Regions from separate parts of the Streptomyces sp. NPDC050619 genome, predicted to be linked through region 3. Evidence: riboswitches for the same ligand, from Rfam matches in the RefSeq annotation. Region 3 holds a riboswitch; each other region holds the start of a gene.
What was found. A riboswitch is a leader RNA that binds a small molecule or an ion and turns the genes downstream of it on or off. The one in region 3 is predicted to bind cyclic di-AMP.
Positions count from the first base shown of each region.

Region 1: another riboswitch for cyclic di-AMP. It lies ahead of AB0I77_RS28820 (NlpC/P60 family protein); the one in region 3 lies ahead of AB0I77_RS22735 (C40 family peptidase).
Region 2: another riboswitch for cyclic di-AMP. It lies ahead of AB0I77_RS38320 (LysM peptidoglycan-binding domain-containing M23 family metallopeptidase); the one in region 3 lies ahead of AB0I77_RS22735 (C40 family peptidase).

Region 1 is NZ_JBFAIR010000019.1:95,284-103,074, reverse strand. Features, by position in the region: gene AB0I77_RS28840 (cobalamin B12-binding domain-containing protein) at 1-215, opposite strand, end outside; gene AB0I77_RS28835 (alpha/beta fold hydrolase) at 647-1,528, shown strand; gene AB0I77_RS28830 (M23 family metallopeptidase) at 1,774-3,255, shown strand; gene pcrA (DNA helicase PcrA) at 3,375-5,861, opposite strand; cyclic di-AMP (ydaO/yuaA leader) riboswitch at 6,096-6,262, shown strand; gene AB0I77_RS28820 (NlpC/P60 family protein) at 6,271-7,455, shown strand; gene AB0I77_RS28815 (hypothetical protein) at 7,514-7,791, opposite strand, start outside.
Region 2 is NZ_JBFAIR010000031.1:37,763-45,553, forward strand. Features, by position in the region: gene AB0I77_RS38305 (TetR family transcriptional regulator C-terminal domain-containing protein) at 45-656, shown strand; gene AB0I77_RS38310 (SGNH/GDSL hydrolase family protein) at 1,038-1,856, opposite strand; gene AB0I77_RS38315 (DUF6250 domain-containing protein) at 1,990-2,691, opposite strand; gene AB0I77_RS38320 (LysM peptidoglycan-binding domain-containing M23 family metallopeptidase) at 2,871-3,812, opposite strand; cyclic di-AMP (ydaO/yuaA leader) riboswitch at 3,817-3,975, opposite strand; gene AB0I77_RS38325 (alpha-galactosidase) at 4,281-6,350, opposite strand; gene AB0I77_RS38330 (tyrosine-protein phosphatase) at 6,533-7,330, shown strand; gene AB0I77_RS38335 (aspartate aminotransferase family protein) at 7,384-7,791, opposite strand, start outside.
Region 3 is NZ_JBFAIR010000013.1:215,670-223,460, forward strand. Features, by position in the region: gene AB0I77_RS22725 (ATP-dependent Clp protease proteolytic subunit) at 1-33, shown strand, start outside; gene AB0I77_RS22730 (hypothetical protein) at 41-349, shown strand; cyclic di-AMP (ydaO/yuaA leader) riboswitch at 690-901, shown strand; gene AB0I77_RS22735 (C40 family peptidase) at 905-1,378, shown strand; gene AB0I77_RS22740 (DUF6328 family protein) at 1,473-2,036, shown strand; partial or broken gene AB0I77_RS22745 (LysE family translocator) at 1,972-2,591, opposite strand; gene AB0I77_RS22750 (LysR family transcriptional regulator) at 2,711-3,625, shown strand; gene AB0I77_RS22755 (ATP-binding protein) at 3,629-4,087, opposite strand; gene AB0I77_RS22760 (helix-turn-helix transcriptional regulator) at 4,364-5,224, shown strand; gene AB0I77_RS22765 (DUF397 domain-containing protein) at 5,238-5,486, shown strand; gene AB0I77_RS22770 (8-amino-7-oxononanoate synthase) at 5,548-6,675, opposite strand; gene bioB (biotin synthase BioB) at 6,822-7,791, shown strand, end outside.

The sequences.
Region 1 (7,791 bases), on a different contig from region 3:
TTGTGCGCCCCGGAGAGGATGGACAGGCCGATCGCGTCGGCGTCCTCCTGGATCGCGGTGTCGACGATCTGCTCGGGCGTCTGGTGGAGTCCGGTGTAGATGACTTCCATACCCGCGTCGCGCAGCGCCCGCGCGATCACCTTGGCCCCGCGATCGTGGCCGTCGAGCCCCGGCTTGGCCACCACCACGCGGATCGGACCGGCTGCCATACCCATCACTGCCTCCATGAAGCGACTCCATTCATCTGTACCCACAAGTACCGCACCGGCCGGGAAAGTGAACGAACGTTATTGCCAGCATCCCGCACCCGGCAGTTTCGCGGTGGATACCGAGGGGGAAATCACACGGTGGGACACGTTCGGGAGCCGCAACGAGGTCGTCGCACCGCCGCGCCGCAGGCCACGCGCCGCGGCGGTGCGACGTATCGGCGTCGGCACGAAAGGCACGCAGGGCAGGTAAGGCACGACAGCGGGGAGCTTCGTCGTCCCACCGGCAGGGAGCCTCGCCACGTCATCGGCGCACGCGCCGCACGCCACCCCCGCCCCAGGCGATCCGCTCGCGCCGCGTCGACGACCTCGCTCGCGACTTCCCATAAGGGCACCCGGTGGACAGAGCCGTCCTCCCGCGTGTCGACAGGAGGTCGGCCATGAAGGTCACGGGGGCCACGCTGCCCTTTCTTCCCTTCTGCCAGCGGCTGTTGCCCAGCAGACTGGCGGGTTTCTCGCTGGCCCTTCTCAAGGCGACCGCCCTGGAGATCACGATCCTCGCGGGACACCTCCTCCTCTATCCCTCCGGCATCACCCAGGAGCGCCGGGCCGCCCCCGTGTCCCCGCTCCCCACACCGGACGACGGCGACGACGGCCCGGCCCAGCTGCCCACGCAGGCCAAGCCCCCGGTCGTGCTGCTGCACGGCTTCATCGACAACCGCTCGGTCTTCGTCCTGCTGCGCCGCAATCTCGCCCAGCACGGCAGGCAGCAGATCGAGTCGCTCAACTACTCGCCGCTGACCTGCGACGTCCGCACCGCGGCCGCGCTGCTCGGCCGGCACATAGAGGAGATCTGCGAGCGCACGGGCAGCAAGCAGGTCGACATCGTCGGCCACAGTCTGGGCGGACTGATCGCGCGGTACTACGTCCAGCGCCTGGGCGGTGACTTCCGCGTCCGGACGCTCGTGACACTCGGCACCCCGCACTCCGGCACCCGAGTGGTGCCACTGGCGAACGCCCACCCGATCGTGCGCCAGATGCGCCCGAGCTCGGAGCTGATCGAGGAGCTGACCGGGCCCGCACCCGGCTGCCGTACGCACTTCGTCAGCTTCTGGAGCGACCTCGACCATCTGATGGACCCGCTGGAGACAGCCTGCGTCGACCACCCCGACCTGATCTCGCAGAGCGTCCGGGTGAGCGGGATCGGGCATCTCGCCCTGCCCGTGCACCCCGCCGTCGCGACCGGGATACGCCAGGTACTCGACACGGAACAGACCCCAGCCGAAGCCACGGCCGACTCGGGCGGCCTGACGGTGGCCTGACAGCTGAAACAGCCGACCCACAGCCCTCGGACAGCCATTCATCTTCGAACAGTCTTCGAACGCAGAGCCAAACCCGCGCCCGCAGTCCCCCGAAACACGGCCGAATGCCCGTTTCCCGCGCGCGTGAAACCCGCGGAAGATTGTCGCGCCCGCATACCGCCGGGTACAGTCACCGCACTGCTCTGCCAGCCCCTGTTGTCGAGGCGAAAGAGAAGTTGGTGAACGACCGTCACCCGTCGGGGACCATGACCACCCCGGCTCCGGCTTCCGACGCCGCCTCGACGCCCTACGCGTCATACGGCACCCAGGAAGCCCAGTACGGCGACTTCACCACGTACGGAAACTACGACGCCACAGGTTTCGAAACCGGCGGCAACGCCACCCCGACCTTCGAGGCCGACCCCCTCTTCGGCTGCCTTCCCGGCGACGGCACGGGGTCGTACGACAGCTCGACGTGGTCCACGGGCAGCCAGCAGACCCTGAACTACGACGCGTACGCGGCCCAGCACCACGCCGCCCACGACAGCGGCGCGTACGACACCACCGCCTGGACCGGCGAGCAGCAGCACCTCTCCGTGATCCCGCCGCAGGCCACGAGCCCCGACGTCAGCGGCCAGTGGAACGCGGGCGCCTGGCTCCAGCCCGACCAGTCAGGATGCCCGGCCGACCAGACCCAGCACTGGGAATGGGGCACGCAGGCCTTCGACACCGGGGCGTACGACGCCACGCAGTGGAACTCCGACGGCGGCACCTCGGCAGCCGCCGCGGAGTACGAGCCCCACGCCGAATCCTTCCACCAGTCCCTCGACCAGCAGGCGACGGCGACCTTCGAGCAGGTCACGCACGACGAAACCGCCGCAGACGACAACGAGTTGGGCGTCACCGGCGTCATGCCCGCCGCATCCGTCGCCCCGCTCCTGAGCGACCGGGAAGAAGCCACACCAACTCCAGCCCCGGCCCCGGCGACACGCGCTGCCGCTCGCGGCGCGGGGCGCTCCCGCCGCCGTCCGCCCCCCAAGCGCTCCCCGCTGCTGACCATCGCCGTGCCCTCGGCCTGCGTGATGGGGGTGGCCGGGATCGCCGCCGCGTCCGTCGGCACCTTCACCGACGACAGCAAGGCCGCCTCGACGACCGCGTCGGACGTGACCGCCGTCAAGCCGTCCGCCGCGAACAACAAGCTGGACACCCAGCTGGAGAGCCTCTCCGCCGGCGTCGACGACTTCGCCGACCGGGCCAGCCGCACGCAGGAACGTATCGACCTCAAGGCTCAGCAACTGGCCGAGAAGAAGAGGGCGGCCGCGGAGGCGGCCCGCAAGGAGCGGCTGCGCCCCAAGTACGCGCTGCCGGTCGCCCAGCGCGGCCTCAGCGCCTACTTCGGCCAGGCCGGCGTCAACTGGATGTCCATCCACACCGGCATAGACTTCCCGGTCTCCTACGGCACGACCGTGATGGCCGTCACCGACGGCACCGTCCGGACGCAGTGGAACAGCGCCTACGGCAACATGATGATCGTGACCGCGAAGGACGGCACGGAGACGTGGTACTGCCACCTCGCCAGCTACCGCGTCGCCTCCGGTACGACGGTGAAGGCCGGCGACCCGATCGCCTACTCGGGCAACTCGGGCAACTCGACCGGGCCGCACCTGCACCTCGAGGTACGGCCGTCCGGCGGCTCGGCCATCGATCCGCTTCCCTGGCTGCGGAGTCACGGGCTCGACCCGACGTAAGCCGCCCGCAACACGCTTACAACCGGCGCAGTCGCTCCTAGCCGCAGTCGCACAGCTTCACCACCGGCGCAGTCGCCACAGCTCTCGCTACAGCGCTACAGCTGTCGCTACAGCCGTCGCTACAGCTTCTCCACCGGCGCGTACCGCAGCAGCAGCCGCTTCGGATTCGCCTCCCCGAAGTCGATCGTCGCCTCGGCGTTGGCGCCCGTGCCCTTCACGCCCACCACCGTCCCGAGCCCGAACTGGTCGTGCGTCACCCGGTCCCCGACCGCCAGCGCGACCACCGGCTTCTCCGAGGTCCGCCGCGTGGCGAAGCCGGAGGCGCCCGAGGCCGCCGAGCGGGAGCGGGACGACGACAGCGAGGCCGCCACGCCGGACGCCGGACCCGAGGACATCGGTGCCGTGGCACCGGTCCGCTTCCAGTCGACGTGGTGCGCCGGGATCTCCTCCAGGAAACGGGACGGCGGGTTGTACGACGGCTGCCCCCACGCGCTCCGCATCGACGACCGCGTCAGATAGAGCCGTTCCCGCGCGCGCGTGATGCCGACGTACGCAAGGCGCCGCTCCTCCTCCAGCTCCTTGTTCTCACCGAGGGCGCGCATGTGCGGGAAGACGCCGTCCTCCATGCCGGTCAGGAAGACGACCGGGAACTCCAGGCCCTTGGCGGTGTGGAGGGTCATGAGGGTGATGACCCCCGAGCCGTCCTCGTCCTCGTCGGGGATCTGGTCGGAGTCGGCGACGAGCGCGACCCGCTCCAGGAAGGCGGAGAGCCCGCCGACCGCCTCGCCCTCGGCGGACTCCTGTTCGAACTCCAGGGCCACGGCGGCGAGTTCCTGGAGGTTCTCGATCCGGGTCTCGTCCTGCGGATCGGTGGAGGCCTGCAACTCGGCGAGGTAGCCGGTGCGTTCGAGGATGGCTTCCAGGACGGTCGCAGGTCCCACGCCGGACTCGACGATCGTACGGAGGTCCTCCATCAGCGTGTTGAACCGCTTCACGGCGTTCGTGGAGCGCGCGGCCATGCCGTACGCCTCGTCGACGCGCTTCAGCGCCTGCGGGAAGCTGATCTTCTCGCGCTGGGAGAGGGCGTCGATCATCGCCTCCGCGCGGTCGCCGATGCCGCGCTTGGGGACGTTCAGGATGCGGCGCAGCGGGACCGAGTCCTCCGGGTTGGCCAGCACGCGCAGGTAGGCCAGGACGTCCCGGACCTCCTTGCGCTCGTAGAAGCGGACGCCGCCGACGACCTTGTAGGGCAGGCCGACGCGGATGAAGATCTCTTCGAAGACACGGGACTGGGCGTTCGTACGGTAGAAGACCGCGACGTCCCCGGCCTTCGCCTCGCGCGCGTCCGTGAGGCGGTCTATCTCGTCGGCGACGAACTGCGCCTCGTCGTGCTCGGTGTCGGCGACGTAGCCGGTGATGCGCGCGCCCTCGCCCGCGTTGGTCCACAGGTTCTTGGGGCGGCGGGACTCGTTGCGCTCGATGACCGCGTTGGCGGCGGAGAGGATCGTCTGCGTCGAGCGGTAGTTCTGCTCCAGCAGGATCGTCGTCGCGTCCGGGTAGTCCTCCTCGAACTGGAGGATGTTGCGGATCGTCGCGCCGCGGAAGGCGTAGATCGACTGGTCGGCGTCGCCCACGACGCACAGTTCGGCGGGCGGGAGGTCCAACTCGCTGGGCGGTACGTCCACCGGGTGCTCGGAGGTGCCGACGAGTTCCCGGACGAGGGCGTACTGGGCGTGGTTGGTGTCCTGGTACTCGTCCACGAGGACGTGCCGGAAGCGGCGGCGGTAGTGCTCGGCGACGTCCGGGAACGCGCGCAGCAGGTTGACCGTCGTCATGATCAGGTCGTCGAAGTCGAGGGCGTTCGCCTCGCGCAGCCGCGACTGGTACATCGCGTAGGCCTGGGCGAGGGTCTTCTCGAAGCCGTCGGTGGCCTGGGCGGCGAAGTCCTCCTCGTCGATCAACTCGTTCTTCAGGTTCGAGATCTTGGCGCTGAAGGACTTCGGCGGGAAGCGCTTGGGGTCGAGCTCCAGGTCACGGCAGACCAGGGCCATGAGGCGCTTGCTGTCGGCGGCGTCGTAGATGGAGAAACTCGACGTGAAGCCGAGCTTCTTGCTCTCGCGCCGCAGGATGCGTACGCACGCGCTGTGGAAGGTCATCACCCACATCGCGTTGGCGCGCGGGCCGACGAGTTGCTCGACGCGCTCCTTCATCTCGCCCGCGGCCTTGTTGGTGAAGGTGATCGCGAGGATCTGGCCCGGGTGGACCTGCCGCTCGCCGAGCAGGTGGGCGATGCGGTGGGTCAGCACACGCGTCTTGCCGGAGCCGGCGCCGGCCACGATGAGCAGCGGGGTGCCGTGGTGCACGACGGCGGCACGCTGGTTGTCGTTCAGCCCCTCCAGGAGCGCGGCCGCGTCCACCGCCGGGCGCGGGGCGCCGTCGCGGTAGTAGGCGTCCCGGTCCGGGGGCACGTCGAACTTTCCGCCGAACAGATCGTCCGGAACGGACTCCGGTACGTGATCGTCGTCGGGCGGCGGCGGGGGCTCCTCCGCGTGCCCACGAGGGGCCTGGAGGTTCGCCAGGAAGCTGTCATCAAAGAGGCTGCTCATCGCTCTCCGAGTCTAGGGCGCCCCACTGACACCCCGCCGCCGCCCCGAGAACATCACCCGGCCTTCTCGCCCTCCGGAACCGTTCCGTCACGGTCCGCGATGGCCGGCGACGCCCTGAGTCAAGGTCACGAAAATGTATCGGGCATTTCACCCATCAACCTTCACAGGCACCACACGAGTTGGCTACGGTGCCGAGCAGGCCGCACGACCCCCTCCGGCGAACGTCGCCGGGCCGCGCGGCCTCCGCCGAGTCCGGTGCGCCGCCGCGCAGCCGGAGCCGGGGACCCACCGAACTTGGGGTGAATCGGCCGGCTCCCTTCCGGGAACGGCCGTAGGGCAACCCTTCCAGACCACCCGCCCGAACCCGACAGCTAACTCGGTAGGCGGAGCATGGAAGGAGTCGCCTCCCTTGGCGTCGCACCGCAAGTCGCGTCCTTCGGGCACGCGCGTAGCAGGCATACGGACCCCCGCCCTCGCCACGGCGGCCCTCACCTCCGTGGCCCTGCTGTCCCAGACGGCCAACGCCGCCCCCTCGGCCGACGACAAACCGAGCCTCGAGGAAGTCGAGAAGAAGGTCGACGACCTCTACCGCCAGGCCGAGTCGGCGACCGACAAGTACAACGCGGCCAAGGAGAAGTCCGCGAAACAGCGCAAGCGCGTCGACACCCTCCTCGACGACGTCGCCCAGCGCACGCAGAAACTCAACGAGGCGCGGGAGGAACTGGGCACCTTCGCCGCCGCCCAGTACCGGACCGGCGCCTCGGCCCCCGACACCGCGACCTTCCTGCTCGCGGACTCGCCGCAGGACTACTTCGACCAGAACCAGCTGATGGGCCGGCTGACCAGTCGCCAGAAAGGCGCGGTCGACGACTACGTCACCGAGCAGTCCGCGACGATGAAGAAGCGCCAGGAGGCCACGAAGAGCCTCGAGACGCTCACCGAGTCGCAGGGCGACCTGAAGACGGCCAAGGCGACCGTCCAGACCAAGCTCGCCGGCGCACGAGAACTCCTGTCGAAGCTGACCGCCGAGGAGAAGGCACGGCTCGCGGCGATCGAGAAGGAGAAGCAGCAGGAGGCGGCCCGCAAGGCCGCGGAGCTGGCACGGCAGCAGGCGGCGGAGCAGAAGGCCCGGGAAGAGGCCGCGGCCCAGCAGGAGCAGGAGAGCTCCTCCGGATCCACCACCGCCCCCAGCACCTCCGCACCTTCCGCGCCCTCCGCGCCCGACTCCTCGTACGCCACCAAGGCCGAGAAGGCGCTGGCCTTCGCCCGCGCCCAGATCGGCAAGCCGTACGTCTGGGGCGCCACGGGCCCCGGCTCCTACGACTGCTCCGGCCTCACCCAGGCCGCCTGGAAAGCCGCCGGCGTCGACATCCCGCGTGTCACCTACGACCAGGTCAACGCCGGCACCACGGTCTCCCTCTCCAACGCCCAGCCCGGTGACCTGGTCTTCTTCTACGACGACATCAGCCACGTCGGCATGTACATCGGCAACGGCATGATGATCCACGCCCCGAAGCCGGGCGCGTACGTCCGCGAGGAGTCGATCTACTACGACGGCGAGTCGTCGATCTACAGCGTGGTACGTCCGGCCTGACGCGGGTCAGTGGTGGGTCCTGCTGACGCGGTCACGTCCATCGCGTCCGTCACATCCGTCATGTCCACAGCACCGCGATGAAGATGTTCGCGGTCGTCAGCAGACCCACCACGCCGAACAGGCTCTTGTCCACCTTCTCGTCGTCGCGCTTCACGTAGACCAGGCCGAGGATCACGATCAGCAGGGCCAGTTTCACGCCGATCTTGATGTTGTTGACGGGCTGGTCGTCGGCCTGGTTGAGCCCGACCAGGATCGCGCCGGTGACCAGCATGGTGAGCGCGCCGTGCAGCATCGCGGGGACGAAGCGGGCCGTGCCCTGGCCCATCGCCTTCATCT
Region 2 (7,791 bases), on a different contig from region 3:
ACCTCCCCCAGGTACCTCACAGGGCAACGGATTAAGGTGACCGCGTGGCGAGAGTGCGGTTGAGCGTGGCGGAGCGGCGTGAGGAATTGCTGCGGGCCGCCATCGAGCAGATCGAGGCGCGGGGCGTGGCGGCGGTCAGGATCGCCGACGTGGCCTCGGCCCTCGGCGTGAGCAACGCGCTGGTCCTCTATCACTTCTCGACCAAGGAGAAGCTGGTCGCCGCCGCGTTCAGCCACGCGGCCGAGGACGATCTCGCCCATCTGCGCAAGCTGCTCGGCCGTCGCACCACCGCGCTGCGCCGGCTGCGGTCGGCCGTGCGCTGGTACGCCCCGACCGGCCAGGCCAAGGGCTGGCGCCTGTGGATCGAGGGCTGGGCGGCGGCGCTGCGCGAGCCCACGTTGCAGGAGGTCACGCGGTACCTCGACCGGCAGTGGAAGGCGGCGATCACCGAGGTGATCGCCGAGGGTGTGGCCGCGGACGAGTTCAGCTGCCCGGACCCGGGCGGCACGGCCCTGCGCCTCACCGCCCTGCTGGACGGGCTCGCCGTACAACTGACGTGCTACTCGGGTGCGGTGGCCCGGACGCGAGCGCAGGAGTGGGTGGACGAGGCGCTCGCCCGGGAACTGGGCCTGGAGCGCGAGGCGTTGACGACGTAGGACGCGGCAGGACGCAGCAGGCAGCGAGCCACTCGCCCGCCACCGGCCCACCCCAGCCCATCCCAGCAGCGAGCCACTCGCCCGCCACCGGCCCAACCCACCCCAGCCCGGCGGCGAGCCACTTACCCATCCGCCGGCCCAACCCACCCCAGCCCAGCAGCGAGCCACTTACCCATCCGCCGGCCCAACCCACCCCGGCTCCTACACCGCGGTGACGGCGGCGGTCACCCGCATCCCCCAAGCGCGAGCGACACGTCGGCGCCGTCGGTCGACGGGACAGGTCACGCCCGCCGATCCCGCAGCGGGACCCGCCCCGGCAGCACACGAGGCCCGGCCGACACCGGTCCGCAGACCGTCACCGACCGGGCATCCCGAACGCCCTCACGCCACCCACGAGATCCGCGACTTGATGTCGTCCGGCGACAGAGTGCCCTTGGCGGTCACGTGGTCCCCCGACGACTCACCGCGCAGCCGGCGGCCGATCCACGGCACCAGGTACTCGCGCGCCCAGTGCACGTCGTCCCGCCGGATCTCCAGGGTGCCGCGCGGCGGAAGCGGCGGCCACGGCTGGTCCGGGTCGGCCGGGACCTCCACGCCGAGGACCTGGCCCGCGCGCAACGCCACGCGCGTGTGCCCCTCGGGCGACAGATGGAGCCGGTCGCCGTCCCAGGCCCGGCGGTCCTGAATGGTCTTCAGGGACCACAGGTCGAGCACCGGGCAGCCGTATCGGTCGGCGATGGCCCGTACGTGCCCGTTGTAGGTGGCGATCTTGCCGCGCAGATGCTTGAGCACAGGGATGCCACGGGTGTCGAAGCCGGTCGTCACCATGACGGTGCCGACGGCGGAGGTGAGCCGATCGAGCGCCCGCTCGAAGCGCTCGGCGACCTCGTCCGGATCAGTGCCGGGCCGGAGGATGTCGTTGCCTCCGGCGCAGAACGAGACCAGGTCCGGAGCCAGTTCGACGGCCTGCGGAACCTGGTCCTCGACGATCTGGTCGAGCAGCCTGCCGCGCACGGCGAGGTTCGTGTACTGGAAGTCGTCCTCGGGCCGCCGGTCCGCGAGCAGTACCGCGAACCGGTCGGCCCAGCCGACATATGCCCCGTCGGGGCCAAGGTCGCCCACGCCCTCGGTGAAGCTGTCCCCCACCGCTACGTACGACCCGATCCCTGATCTGTTGTCATTCTTCGAATCGTCTGCCACAACAGCCCATGATTCCCCTTCGGATGTGACCTACGCGACCGTAATAAGGGGTTGACGAGCGGTGAGATAAGCCACCCTTCAAGTGTTGGTCAAACCAGGAATACCCCTCCCACCACCGCTGTTGAGGCGGCAACTACCGCGACTGCCACACCCGGAATTCGGCGATCCGGAAATGACTCCACACCGTCCGGAACGCGAAGTGCCCACTCGTGTACGGCTCCGGGTCTCGGTAGTCGAACACGAGCCGCCCGTTGTTCCACCACTGGACCGTCGAGCCGTCGGAGACGACGCGGACCCGGTGCGGCCGGTTCGCCACCAGCAGCGGCTCGGTGTAGTCGTAGACGAGCGGACGCACGCCCGCCTCGCCGACGTAGCGGCGCAGCCGGGTCGTGGTGTTGTAGTTGGCGCCGTAGCCGGCGTAGTACGTCCTGAGGTAGTCGTACTCCTCCAGCGCCCCGCCCCTCGGGGTGGCGAAGAGGTCCTCCGGAGAGCGCACGTCGGTGGCGTTCCAGAAGTTGTTGAGGTCCGAGACCCGGTCGTTGACCCCGCCCTCCGACACCGGCGTGGCGGTGTACTCCAGGACGTAGGGCCCCTCGAGCCGCTGCTTGAACCAGACCGTCGCACCGCTCGGCACGTCGATCTCCAGCACGCCCCGGGCTGCGGTGACGGTGCCGCCGTCCTGGAGTTCGACGGCCCACTTGCCGAGGCCGCGGCGGAAGTCGTCGTGGGCGATGAGCCGGCGGTGGCGAGGTCCGGCGCTCGCGGTGCCGGGGGTGAGGGCGGCGACGGCGGCACCGGCGGCCAGGGCGCCGAAAGCTCTACGCGTGGTCGTCACGGGATACGGCTCCTTCGGATGTGGAGAGCGAAGTGGAGAGAGAAGCGGAGAGGGAAAGCGCTTGCACCGCTTCAGAGTTCACAGTGTCCCCCCTCTCCCCGCCCGGGCATACCGAAGGCCGGACCCGGGGATCGGGGTCCGGCCTTCGGCAGCGTGTCAGACAGGTGGTCGGTGGGGCGTCAGCCGACGGCGACGCCCTTCGAACGGAGGTAGGCGACCGGGTCCACGTCCGAGCCGTAGTCCGGCGTGGTGCGGATCTCGAAGTGCAGGTGCGGGCCGGTCACGTTGCCGGTCGCACCGGAGAGGCCGACCTGCTGCCCCGCGGTCACGGTCTGACCGGACGAGACGGAGAGCGAGGACAGGTGGGCGTACTGCGCGTAGTAGCCGTCGGCGAGCCTGATGACGACCTGGTTGCCGTACGCACCGCCCCAGCCCGCGGAGACGACCGTGCCCGCGCCGACGGCCTTGAGCGAGGTGCCGGTCGGGACGACGAAGTCGACGCCGGTGTGGTAACCGCTGGACCACATGCTACCCGCGACCCGGTACCCGGTACCGACGGAGGCACCACCCACCGGGAGCGTGAAGCCGCTGGCGTTGTCGGTCGTCTGCGCGGCCGACTCGGTCTTCGCCGAGGAGGACGCCTTCGGCGCGGACGACGACTTCGACTTGGGCTTGGGCGAAGGCTTGGACGACGACGAAGAGGGCGACGACCCGGTCTTGGCGGTACTCGTCGTGGCCTTCTTGCCGATCGCGAGCTTCAGACCGGGATGGATCAACGACGGGTTGTCCCCGACCGCCTCACGATTGTCGGCGTAGAGCTTGTGCCAGCCACCGCTGACGCTCTGCTCCTCGGCGATCTTCGCGAGATAGTCGCCGGCCCGAACCGAATACGTCTTCGCGGCAGCCTTCTTTCCAGCCACCGGCTTTTCAGCCACCTTCTTCTCGGCGGCCGGAACGGACGACTGAACGGCCTTTTCCGAAACGGACTGCGCGGGGGCGGCATGGGCGCCGGTGGCCCCCAGAAGCGGGAGGGCGAGCGCGGCACCGCCGGTTCCGGCAACGGCGATGGAACGGGTGAAACGCTGGGACTTGGGGCGGCGGTGCTTACCCTTCGCGGGCATGGTGAATTCCTCTCCGGCGCCTGCGAGGTGAGCTGTCGGGTGCGGACTGGAGATGCCCGGCCATGCCGAAGCACGGCTTTACCCCTAGCCTGTTCCGGAGACCGGAACAGGCGGTTCTACCTGTGGGTCCCCCGCTCCTGCCGTGGACGGGTGAGTGTGCGGGCTCCGGGCGGCGGCAGGATTGGGCGTCCGTCCGGATCGGTGGTGAACGTAAGCGACTAAGACGCAAAGGGACAAGCGAGAGGTTCCCCGTGAATGCGTTTCTTCTTGATCCCCTGTGAGAATTCCCGTCACCCTCCGTGAATTGAAAGAGCGCCCTTCAGCTCAAACACCCTTGAAAAGCGTGTGAATTACGTGAACATGACGGGCGACACACGGTCACGAATATGACGCTCCTCACGTGCCTCCTCGCCAGGTCCCGCCAATTCACCAGGAGTTGGACTCAAGGCGCTAATTAGGACAGAGCTCTCAGATGCGGCGGAGCCGGAGAACCGTCGCATCAAGGTCACCGCGCAGCCCTGTCCGCAGCCCGTGGTGCAGCAGTACGGCCCCCCGGTGAACTTCGCCCGTTTCGCGGCATTCATACGAGGCTGTCGGGTCGAGGCCGCGCAGTCGCAGCGCCGGGACGGGCTCGCCGTAGTGCTGCGCCTCGAGCCAGGCGAGGACGACCGCCTCGTCACCCAGCACGTACTGCACCGCACTCAGCCCGCCCTGCGGAGGGCGCAGCCGGTAGAGGTCGCCGCGCTGCACGAGGGGCCGGATCTCCTTGTAGAGGGTCACCCACTCGCGGGCCTCGGCCAGCTCCTCCTCGGTCCACTCGGCGAGGTCTCCGCCGACCCCGAGCACCCCGGCCATGGCACTGACAAACCGGAGGCGCAGGGAGCTGATCCGGCCGTTGAGCTGGGTGTTGGGGCTGTCGGTGACCCAGGCGGCCATGACCCGGGCGGGGTGGATCTGACTGAAACCGTGCTGGATGGCGAGCCGGTCGAGCGGGTCGGTGTTGTCCGAGGTCCACACCTGGTCCGTGCGGCTCAGCACGCCGAGGTCGATCCGGCCGCCGCCGCCCGAGCAGGACTCGAAGGCGACGCCGGGGTGGGCGGCCCGCAGCCGGTCCAACAGGCGGTACAGGGCGTGCACATGGTCGACCCACAGGCGCTGCGGGTAGGGCTCGCCGGGCCAGCCCGCGTCGGTGAAGCAGCGGTTGAAGTCCCACTTCACGTAGTCGATCGGGGCACTGGAGAGGAGTGCGTGGAGCTGTTCCCAGAGGTACTCCTGGACGTCCTCGCGCGCGAGGTTCAGCACGAGCTGATTGCGCAGTTCCGTCCGCTTTCGCCCCGGTTGGTACTGCACCCAGTCCGGATGGGCGCGGTACAGATCGCTGTCCGGATTGACCATTTCCGGCTCGACCCAGATGCCGAACCGCATGCCGAGCGCGTGCACGTAGTCGCCGAGGGGGCGCAGGCCGCCCGGGAAGCGGTCCGGGTTGGGCGTCCAGTCGCCGAGCCCGGCGCGGTCGCTGGTGCGTGCCCCGAACCAGCCGTCGTCGACGACGAACAGCTCGACGCCCATCGCGGCGGCCCGCCGCGCCAGCGCCCCCTGCTGCTCCTCCGAGATGTCGAACTCCGTGGCCTCCCAGGAATTGAAGAGCACCGGCCGGTCCGTGTCCGCGTCCGGAATGACGTACGTCCGCTGGTAGGCGTGCCAGGCGCGGCTCGCCCCGCCGAAGCCGCCGTCGCTCCACAGGCCGGCGAAGACGGGCGTCGTGAACGACTCCCCCGCCGCCAGACTGAGCAGACCGGAGTCGTCGTAACCGGCCCCGCCGGTGATCTGGATCCGCGTGTCCGGGAGCTGGGCCACGGCGATCCGCCAGGAGCCGGACCAGCCGAGGGCGCAGCCGTACACCTCGCCACGCTCCTCGGTCGCGTCGGTGTCGAGCGCGACCCACGGCAGGTGCTGGTGTCCGGTATGACCGCGGCGGCTGCCGATGACCTTCTCACCGTAGGTGAGGGGAGCACGCACCAGCCGGGACTCCGCGGCCCAGCGGCCGTGCAGCTGGGACAGCCGCCAGGCCTCGCGGTCGGGCAGGGTCCAGGTGGCGGAGTCGGCGCGAAGGAGTTCCACGGCGGGCCCTTCGTTGTCCAGGCTCACCCAGCGCTCGACGACGTCGTCCCGCATGCGGTAGTGCAGCGTGATCACGAGCCCGCCGTCACGGAACCGCAGCCGCAGCTCGTCGCCCTCACTGTCGGACGCCTCGAAGCTCCACTCGGTGCCGCGCCCCTCGTCCGTGCGCACGGACAGGGCCGGCCGGACGAAGCGAGGGCCGCCCTCGACCGGGTACTCCTCGCGTCCGTCCAGCGGGGACTCGAAGGGCCAGTAGTCCGGCAGCGGGCGCAGAGCGAGGGCCTCGGCGTCGGCGAGCGTGATCCGCGGCCCCCAGTGCAGGTGCAGTAGCTCGTCGTCATCGGTGAGATGGACGGCGTAACTGCTGGTCGGCCCGGACAGAATCCACGTACGGCCGCTCTCGGCGATCTCCAGCATGCAGTCCCTCACAGATACGAACAGAAAACGAACAGGTGCGCTCAAGCCTCAACATCATCAAGCGCCGAGAGCCTACGGTGCAACGCCTGTGGACAACTCATTGCCCCAGGAATCCATGTCGTATCGTCGAGTGAGTGCCCGTCGTCGAGCCGCGTCGGCGGGACGGAGTGGGAGGAGCCCACGTGACGCAGCAGGTCCCGTCGACCGAACCCGAGCTGGCCGGAGTGCGCAACTTCCGGGACGTGGGCGGACTGCCGACCGAGGACGGACGACGGGTGCGGTACGGAGTGCTGTTCCGCAGCGGCCACCTCGCCCACGCCACCGAACAGGACGCGTCCTTACTCACTTCCCTGGGCCTGCACACGATCTTCGACTTCCGTAATGCGGCGGACCAGAAGCTGGAAGGGCCCGACGTAGAGCTGCCGGGCGTGCGCAATGTGAACCTGCCGCTGACCGACCCGGCGCACGGCGCCGAGTTCTGGACGATGGTCCGGGACGGCGAGACCGACCAGCTGCGCGAGATCCTCGGCGACGGCAAGGCGGCGAATCGGATGATCACCTCGTACCGCCAGATCATCAAGGAGCGCACCGCCGAGCACTCCCAGGTGCTGCACTCGATCGCCGAGGACAGCGTCCCCGTCCTCATGCACTGCGCGGCCGGCAAGGACCGCGCGGGCCTGTCCATCGCGGTGACGCTGCTCGCGCTGGGCGTCGAGCGGGAGGCGATCCTCGCCGACTACCTGAAGTCGAACGCGAAGCACCGCCGCTACAAGGTGCGCCGCACCTCGAGCTCCGCCTCGGCCTACTCCCCCGAGGTCATGGAACTGCTCAGCCCGCTGTTCGGCGCCCGCGCCGAGTATCTGACGGCCGCCTTCGAGACGATCGAGGACAAGTGGGGCAGCGTCGAGGCCTACCTGGAGCAGGGCCTCGGGATCACCCCGGAGATCCGGGAGCGGCTGCGGGAGCGGCTGCTCGACTGAGACGGGAGGCGGGCGCCCACTCCGCGCCCGCCTGCCCGCCTCGCACGTCCTCGCTATCGGTTCGCCACCGCCTGCTTGACGAGCGTCTTGCCGAAGTCCCACATCAGCCCGCCGCCGCTGTGCGCGTCGTCCATCACGTCCGTGAAGGCGTCCACGAACCGGTCCACCTCCCGCTCCCCCACGATCAGCGGCGGAATCAGCTTGATCACTTCCATGTGGTCGCCGGAGACCTGGGTGAGGATCCGGTGCCGCTGGAGCAGCGGGACGACCACCATCTGCGCGAACAGCCCCTTGCGCGCGGCCTGCAACATGGTCCACCGGCTGCGCAGCTTCAGCGACTTGGGCCTGCCGAACTCGATGCCGATCATCAGGCCCCGGCCGCGGACGTCGGCGAGCAGCTCGTACTTGTCGACGAGCGTCGCGAGCCGGGACTTCAGCAGCTCGCCCGTGGCGCGGGCGTT
Region 3 (7,791 bases):
AAGACCACCATCGCCCCGCCCACCGGGAGGTGAGCGGCCGGTGCTCCCACCCGAACTGCCGCCCCTGCCCGCCCTGACGCGCGCCGAGGGCGAGGTGATCGACCGTTACCTCGACGTGGTCGACCTGCTCGGCCGTATCAACCCGGGCCGGCACGGAGACACATACGGCGGCCTGCGCGCCGCACAGGCGCTGGTCGCCAAGGCGACGCAGCTGCGGGAAGCGCTGGCGCTGATGCACCGTCGGGGCGAGACCGAGCTGCACGCCGACACGCTGGCGCGCGCGCTGCGTGTGCTGGACGGGGAGCGCCGCACGGCTCGCGTCACGGTGCCGCCGCTCTCCGACAGTTGACGGGACCCGCCACCCGGTCCGGACGAATCGCCCTGCTGACGGAGCGTCCGGACCGGAGTTGAAACGAACCGAACGGCGTACCCCTGTTCGGCGTAGACGTGGCTCTCTTCACGGGCCCGTCCAAGTTGCACAACACGCGTGGCCCGAGGGCGCAATGAGGTACTCCGGTGCTGGTCCGGGCGTCCTCGGGGCTCTCGACACCCCTTCGAACACGGGGGTGTCCACCCGAACGGGTGAGTGGTGAGGAACAACACAAACCCCGGGTTCCGTTGGGATATTCGGACATCCGTGAGTGAGGATCCCTGTCTGACGACAAGCCCCCGCCGCAGCGGCGGGGCGGTCCGGGCGGACGCCGAGTCCTGCCGCCGCCCGGATACCCGGTCGACAGGAGTGGATCGGCAGGAGTGGAGGACCCAGGCACGACGGGTCGCCGGAACGGTCACGCCATGACCGGGCCGAGCATCCCTTGGGGTGAAGCCGCAGCCGCGGCCGGGCAACTTCGCCAGCCCGAATCCGACAGGTCATCCTTCACAGGCGGCTGACGAAGGGTTGCGCATGACCGCGCTCAATCGTGTCCCGTCGCTCATGGTCCGGGCCTCTACCGCCTCGGCCCTCACCATCGCCGCAGTGGGCGGCTCCGTCGTGGTCCCGGGTGTCGCATCGGACGCCGCGGCCGCCACGACGGCGACGAAGGCACTTCAAGTCGCGGCCTCGAAGAAGGGCTCGCCGTACAAGTACGGCGCCACCGGACCGCGCCGGTTCGACTGCTCGGGGCTCACGCTGTACTCGTTCAAGAAGGCGGGCAAGAAGCTGCCCCGTACCGCGGCCCAGCAGTACAACAAGACGCGCCACATCTCCGTCAAGAGCCGCAAGGCCGGAGACCTGGTGTTCTTCCACTCGGGCTCGTCCGTGTACCACGTCGGCATCTACGCCGGGAAGGGAAAGATCTGGCACGCCCCGAAGACCGGGGACGTGGTCAGGCTGCAGAAGATCTGGACGAAGAGCGTCTGGTACGGCCGGGTCAGCTGACCGACCTCCCGCGGGGCGGCGGCGACCTGACACGCCGTCGCTCCCCGCGGGGCCCCGGAGCATGACATGGGCCCAGGTGGTTACTCGCTCCCGTATGCCCGACCACCACCGCCCCTGCACCGCGCGCAACGAGACGCCGCTCGAGCGGGCCGACCGCAACTTCGGCGAGCTGCTCCAGGAACTGCGCGTCACCCAGACCGGGGTGCAGATCCTGTTCGCCTTCCTGCTGACGCTGGCCTTCACCCCGCGCTTCCCGTCCCTCGACACGGTCCAGCGCGCCACCTACGTGGTCACGCTCCTGCTCGCGGTCCTCGCGGCGGCACTCTTCACGGCGCCGGCCGCGCTGCACCGCTCCCTCTTCCAGCGGGGTGCCAAGCCCCGCATCGTGCAGGTCTCCTCACGGCTCGCCGCCGTCGGCATGGGGGTCCTGGTGCTGGCGTTCACCGGCTCGGTGCTGCTCGTGGTGGACGTGACGACCGGCCGGGCCGGCGGGGTGGCCGCCGCCGCGGCGACCCTGCTCGTGTGCCTCGGCCTGTGGGGGCTGCTCCCCCGGCTGGTGCGGCGGGCCGGACAGGCCGGGGAGCACCGGACGGTCAGGCCGCCCACACCGGCTCGAGGAGGAGCACCGCACCGAGAACTGTCAGCGCGCCGCCGGTGACACCCTCGACCACCCGGGAGGCACGCGGCCCGCGCAGCCACCGGCCGAGCCGGTCGACCAGCAGGGCCACGGCCGGGAACCACACCAGGGCGAGGACGACCACGATCAGCGCGAGCACCAGCGTCCTCGGCAGCGCGGGGGGCCGGCCGGCACGAACTGCGGCAGCAGGCTGAGGAAGGTGATGGGCGCCTTGGGGTTGAGCGCGTTGGTGACGAAGCCCTGGCGCAGCGGACGGGCGGCGGACACCGCCCCGACGGGCAACTCCGAACGTGGCCACCGCAGTGCCCGCAGCGTGCGCACCCCCAGGTACAGCACGTAGGCGCCGCCCAGCAGTCGCAGCGTACGGAACAACGCCGGTACGGCGGTCAGCACCGCGGCGACCCCCGCCACCGCCAGCGCGGTGTGCAGGAGCAGCCCGCCCGTGATCCCGAGCGCGCAGGCGATGCCGGCCCGGCGGGAGATCAGGGCATTGCGTACGACCACGGTGAAGTCGGCGCCCGGCATGGCAATCATGCCCGCGGCGACACCGGTGAAGGCGAGGAGCTGTCCGTCCATGCGCCCAGCCTGCCGGGCGGGAGCCTTCAACAGGTATTTCGATTAGCCTGAGGAATCCTTAAGCATCGGTTTAGGCAGCACCGCTTCAGGCATGCCGGTTCAGGCAAGAGGAGAGCGCCGTGTACGACCCGATCCGGCTCGCCGCTCTCGTGGCGGTCTCCGAGGCCGGGTCGATCACCCGGGCCGCCGAGCGCCTGGGGTACACGACGCCCGCCCTCTCCCAGCAACTGGCCAAGCTGGAACGGGAGGCGGGCACCGCGCTGCTCGTCCGGCACCATCGCGGGGCACGGCTGACGGATGCGGGCGAGGTGCTGGTGGCACGGGCCCGCCGGGTGCTCGACGAGTTGGACCGGGCTCGGCACGAACTGGCGCGGCTGGCCGGGCTGTCCGGGGGCCGGCTCCGGCTCGGCACCTTCCCGACCGCCGGGATCCATCTGCTGCCGCCGGTGCTCAGCGCGTTCCGCCGGGCACACCCGGATGTGGAGCTGTCCGTGGCGGACTACGAACCGCCGGCCGGTATCGCGGCAGTGGCGGCCGGTGAGATCGACCTGGCGCTGACGCACACCTGCGAGCCCGCGGAACCGTTCCCGCTTCCCTCCGCCGTCGGTGCGGAGCCGGTCCTGGTCGAGGAGCTGGTCCTGGTGACCGCTCCCGGGCACGCCCTCAGCAGTGGCTCAGCCCGGCTTCCCCTGGCGGAACTCGCGGGTCAGCCGCTGATCAGCATGGCGCCGGACCATCCGGCCCGGCAGGGTGTGGAGGCGGTGCTGGCCCGGGCCGGGGCCACGCCGTCGGTGCTGGTGGCGACTCCGGGGTACGCCCTGGTGTGCGCGCTGGTCAGTGCGGGGCTCGGGGTCGGGGTCGTACCGGAGATGGTGGCGCGGACGGCGGCCACTCCGGTGGGGACGCGTCCGCTGGAGGCGGGAGAGCTGCGCCGTACGATTTCGGTCGTCCGCCGGACCGATGAGGCGGCGCCCGCCGCGGACGCCTTCCGGGCGCTGTTGCGCGGTGCGTTCGAACGCGCGCACCACGGCTGAGTTCTACGGCTCCTGCTGTCCCGCCGCCGTGACCGGCTCGGCCGGTACGGTCCACGGCAGTTCGATGGAGACCGTCTTGCCGCCCTCACGGGTGGGCCTGACTCTCAGTTTGCCGCCGCACTCGGCGGTGAGCCAGCGGATGATCACCATGCCCCGGCCGTTGTCCTGCTGGACGGCGGCGGGCAGGCGTTTCGGGAACCGGGGGTGGCTGTCGGTGACACCGATGCGCAGGTGTTCGTCACGGTCGAGCTCGATGCCCACCGTGAAGGTCGGTGACTGCCCGAACGTGTGCTGTACGGCGTTGGTGGTGAGTTCGGAGACGATCAGCCGGATGGTCTCGGCCACCTCCGTGTCCGCCGGCAGACCCCATTCCGCCAGGGTGCCGAGGACGTAGGTGCGGGCTGCGGAGACCGAGGCGGGATCGCTCGGCAGAGTGACGGATGCTTCCAGATGGTCTGCCATGGCGACGTCGTCCCTTTCCCAACGGGACCGCAGTCCGACACGGAGCGGCTGGTTCGAGTACGGTCCCGGACTGGTGCTTCGTCGCCAGACTGCCATTACCGCGCGGGTCACGGGTGGCGATCCACCAAGATGTGCATATATCTGTCGCTCGAAGCGGTGAACTCTGCGACGACAGACCGTATTTGCGGGGTCCTTGGGGGGCTAGTTTCGGGGGCTCGGTTCGGGTCTCGTTTCGAAGTTCCGGTTCGGAGTCCCGATGGGAGTAAGGAGTGGCCCATGCAGCACGGTCCCGCGGTGCGCCGCCGGAAGCTGGGCGCCGAACTGCGTGCGTTGCGCACCGGTGCGGGGTTCACGAGCGGTGAGGCGGCCCAGATGGTGGGCTGGCACCAGTCGAAGGTGAGCCGGATCGAGACCGGCGCCAGCGGGGTGAAACCGGCCGATGTGCGGTTACTCCTCGACGCCTACAGTGTGCGGGACTCCCAACTACGGGAGTTACTGCTGGTGTTGGCGGGACCGGATGAGGGCGGTGGCCGGCACCACTGGTGGCACGCCTACCGCGGGGTGCTGCCGCCGACCTACCGCGACTTCATCAGCCTGGAGTCGCAGGCGAGCACGATGCGCACACTGGAGACCTCGGTGGTGCCCGGGCTGTTGCAGACCCCCGAGTACGCCCGGGCGGTGACGAAGGCGGCGGTCGACGGGCTGGATGACGAGCGGCTGGACGCACTGGTCGAGGTGCGGCTGGCCAGGCAGGACGTGCTGCGCACGCATCCGCCGCTGGAGCTGAGCGCCGTCCTGGACGAGGCCGTGCTGCGGCGCGAGGTCGGCGGCCCCGAGATCATGGCCCGACAGCTGGCCCGGCTCGTCGAGGCGGCGCGGCTGCCCCAAGTGCGGTTGCAGGTCCTGCCGTTCACGGCCGGGGCGCACATCGGCATCACCGGGCCTTTCGTTGTCTTCTCATTTTCGAGCACATCTGATCTGGATGTGGTCGTTCTCGACCACTTGACGAGTAGCCTCTATCTAGAACGGAAAGAAGACCTCCAGGCCTACACCGAGGCCTTCAACACCCTTCAGTTCCACGCCCTTTCGCCCGAGGACTCGTTGGACTACATCGCCGCGACAGGTGGCGGCGTGTAAGGAGGCACCCCCCATGTCTGCACTGCCTCGGCACGTACCTTCCAGCACCGATCTGCACGGTGTGCGGTGGCTGCGCAGCCGCTACAGCACCGGAGCGAACAACTGCGTCGAGACGGCTCGGCCGCACTCCGGTCCCTGGGCCGGACTGCTCGCCGTGCGCGACTCCAAGGACCCGGCCGGACCCGCGCTGCTCTTCTCCCCCGAAAGCTGGGCGGGCTTCACGACCGCGGTGCAACAATCCGACCGGTTGAACCACATCTGACCGGTTGCACGACATCTGCCCAGTTCACCCGTCGCGCGACGCACGGCCGTGTCACGCCGACTCATGGTCGCGTCTCGCCGATCACTCGTACAGCGCGTTCGATCTGCCCCTCGGAGAGGTCCGCGCGGGCGGTCAGCCTCAGCCGTGAGATGCCGTCGGGGACGGAAGGAGGACGGAAGCAGCCCACGGCCAGCCCGGCCGCACGGCAGCCGGCCGCCCAGCGCAGGGCGCCCTCCGGGGACGGCGCGCGCACGGAGACGACCGCGGCGTCCGGACGTACCGCCTCCAGACCCGCGGCGGTCAGGCGTGCGTGCAGTCCGGTCGCCACCGCGCGTGCCCGCGCCGCCCGCTCCGGCTCGCGACGCAGCAGTCGCAGGGCGGCCAGGGCCGCGCCGGTGGCCGCGGGGGCGAGGCCCGTGTCGAAGATGAACGTGCGGGCCGTGTTGACCAGGTGGTCGATCACCCGGGCGGGGCCGAGGACGGCTCCGCCCTGGCTGCCGAGCGACTTGGACAGCGTGACCGTCGCGACGACGTCCTCGGCGCCCGCGATTCCCGCCGCGTGCGGGGCGCCCCGGCCGCCGTCGCCGAGGACGCCGAGGCCGTGTGCGTCGTCGACCAGCACTCCCGCGCCGCGCTCCCGGCACACACCGGCGAGCACGGCCAGCGGGGCCGCGTCGCCGTCGACCGAGAAGACCGTGTCGGACACGAGGAGGGCGGGGCCTTCGTGGGTCCGGAGTGTTTTGCTCACGCCGTCCGGGTCGGCGTGAGCGACGACCTGTGTGGTGCCGCGGGCCAGCCGGCAGCCGTCGATCAGCGAGGCGTGGTTGCCCGCGTCGGAGACGATCAGCGTGCCGTGCGGGGCGAGCGCGGTGACCGCGGCGAGGTTGGCGGCGTAACCGGAGGAGAACACCAGGGCCGCCTCGAAGCCGCAGAAGTCGGCGAGCCCGCCTTCCAGTTCGGCATGGAGTTCGGTGGTGCCGGTGACGAGCCGGGACCCGGTCGCGCCGCCGCCCCAGGTCCGCGCGGCGCGCGCCGCGCCCTCGGCGACCTCGGGATGGCGGGCCAGCCCGAGGTAGTCGTTGCTCGCCAGGTCCAGGAGCGGCGAGTCGGCCGGGCGGGGACGCAGCGTCCGTTCGAGTCCGGCGCGACGGCGGGTTTCCGCCTCCTCGTCGATCCAGCCGAACGCCATCGGTCCTCCCGGTTTTTGTAGGCAGTGCACAGACAGTAGCGGGGCGACCAGGCACCCGCTGTGTGGCGATACCCACATGTCGGAGCCCATTGGTTGTGTGAAGTCTCCTTGGCCCCGGACGGCTCCGTAGGACAGGATCGGCTCTCATGGACCTGCTGAACACGCTCGTGGACAAGGGGCTTCGGCGCGCTTCGCCGACCCGCGAGGAGGCGCTGGCCGTCCTCGCCACTTCCGACGACGACCTGCTCGATGTGGTGGCCGCGGCCGGCAAGGTACGGCGGCACTGGTTCGGCCGGCGGGTGAAACTCAACTACCTCGTCAACCTCAAGTCGGGCCTGTGCCCGGAGGACTGCTCGTACTGCTCCCAGCGGCTCGGTTCCCAGGCCGGGATCCTCAAGTACACCTGGCTCAAGCCCGACGACGCCTCGAAGGCCGCGGCGGCCGGATTGGCGGGAGGCGCCAAACGGGTGTGTCTGGTGGCCAGCGGGCGCGGCCCGACCGACCGGGACGTGGACCGGGTGTCCGACACCATCAAGACGATCAAGGAGCAGAACGAGGGCGTCGAGGTGTGCGCCTGTCTCGGTCTGCTCTCCGACGGCCAGGCCGAGCGGCTGCGCGAGGCGGGCGCGGACGCGTACAACCACAACCTCAACACCTCCGAGTCGACGTACGCCGACATCACGACCACGCACACGTACGCCGATCGGGTGGACACCGTGCACAAGGCGCACGCGGCCGGTCTGTCCGCCTGCTCCGGGCTGATCGCGGGCATGGGCGAGAGCGACGAGGACCTCGTCGACGTCGTGTTCTCGCTGCGCGAGCTGGACCCCGACTCGGTTCCGGTCAACTTCCTGATCCCGGTCGAGGGCACCCCGCTCGCCAAGGAGTGGAACCTCACCCCGCAGCGGTGCCTGCGGATCCTGGCGATGGTGCGGTTCGTCTGCCCGGACGTCGAGGTGCGGATCGCGGGCGGCCGGGAAGTCCATCTGCGCTCGATGCAGCCCCTTGCCCTGCACCTGGCCAACTCGATCTTCCTGGGCGACTACCTCACGACGGAGGGCCAGGCCGGCAAGGCCGACCTCGACATGATCGCGGACGCCGGGTTCGAGGTGGAGG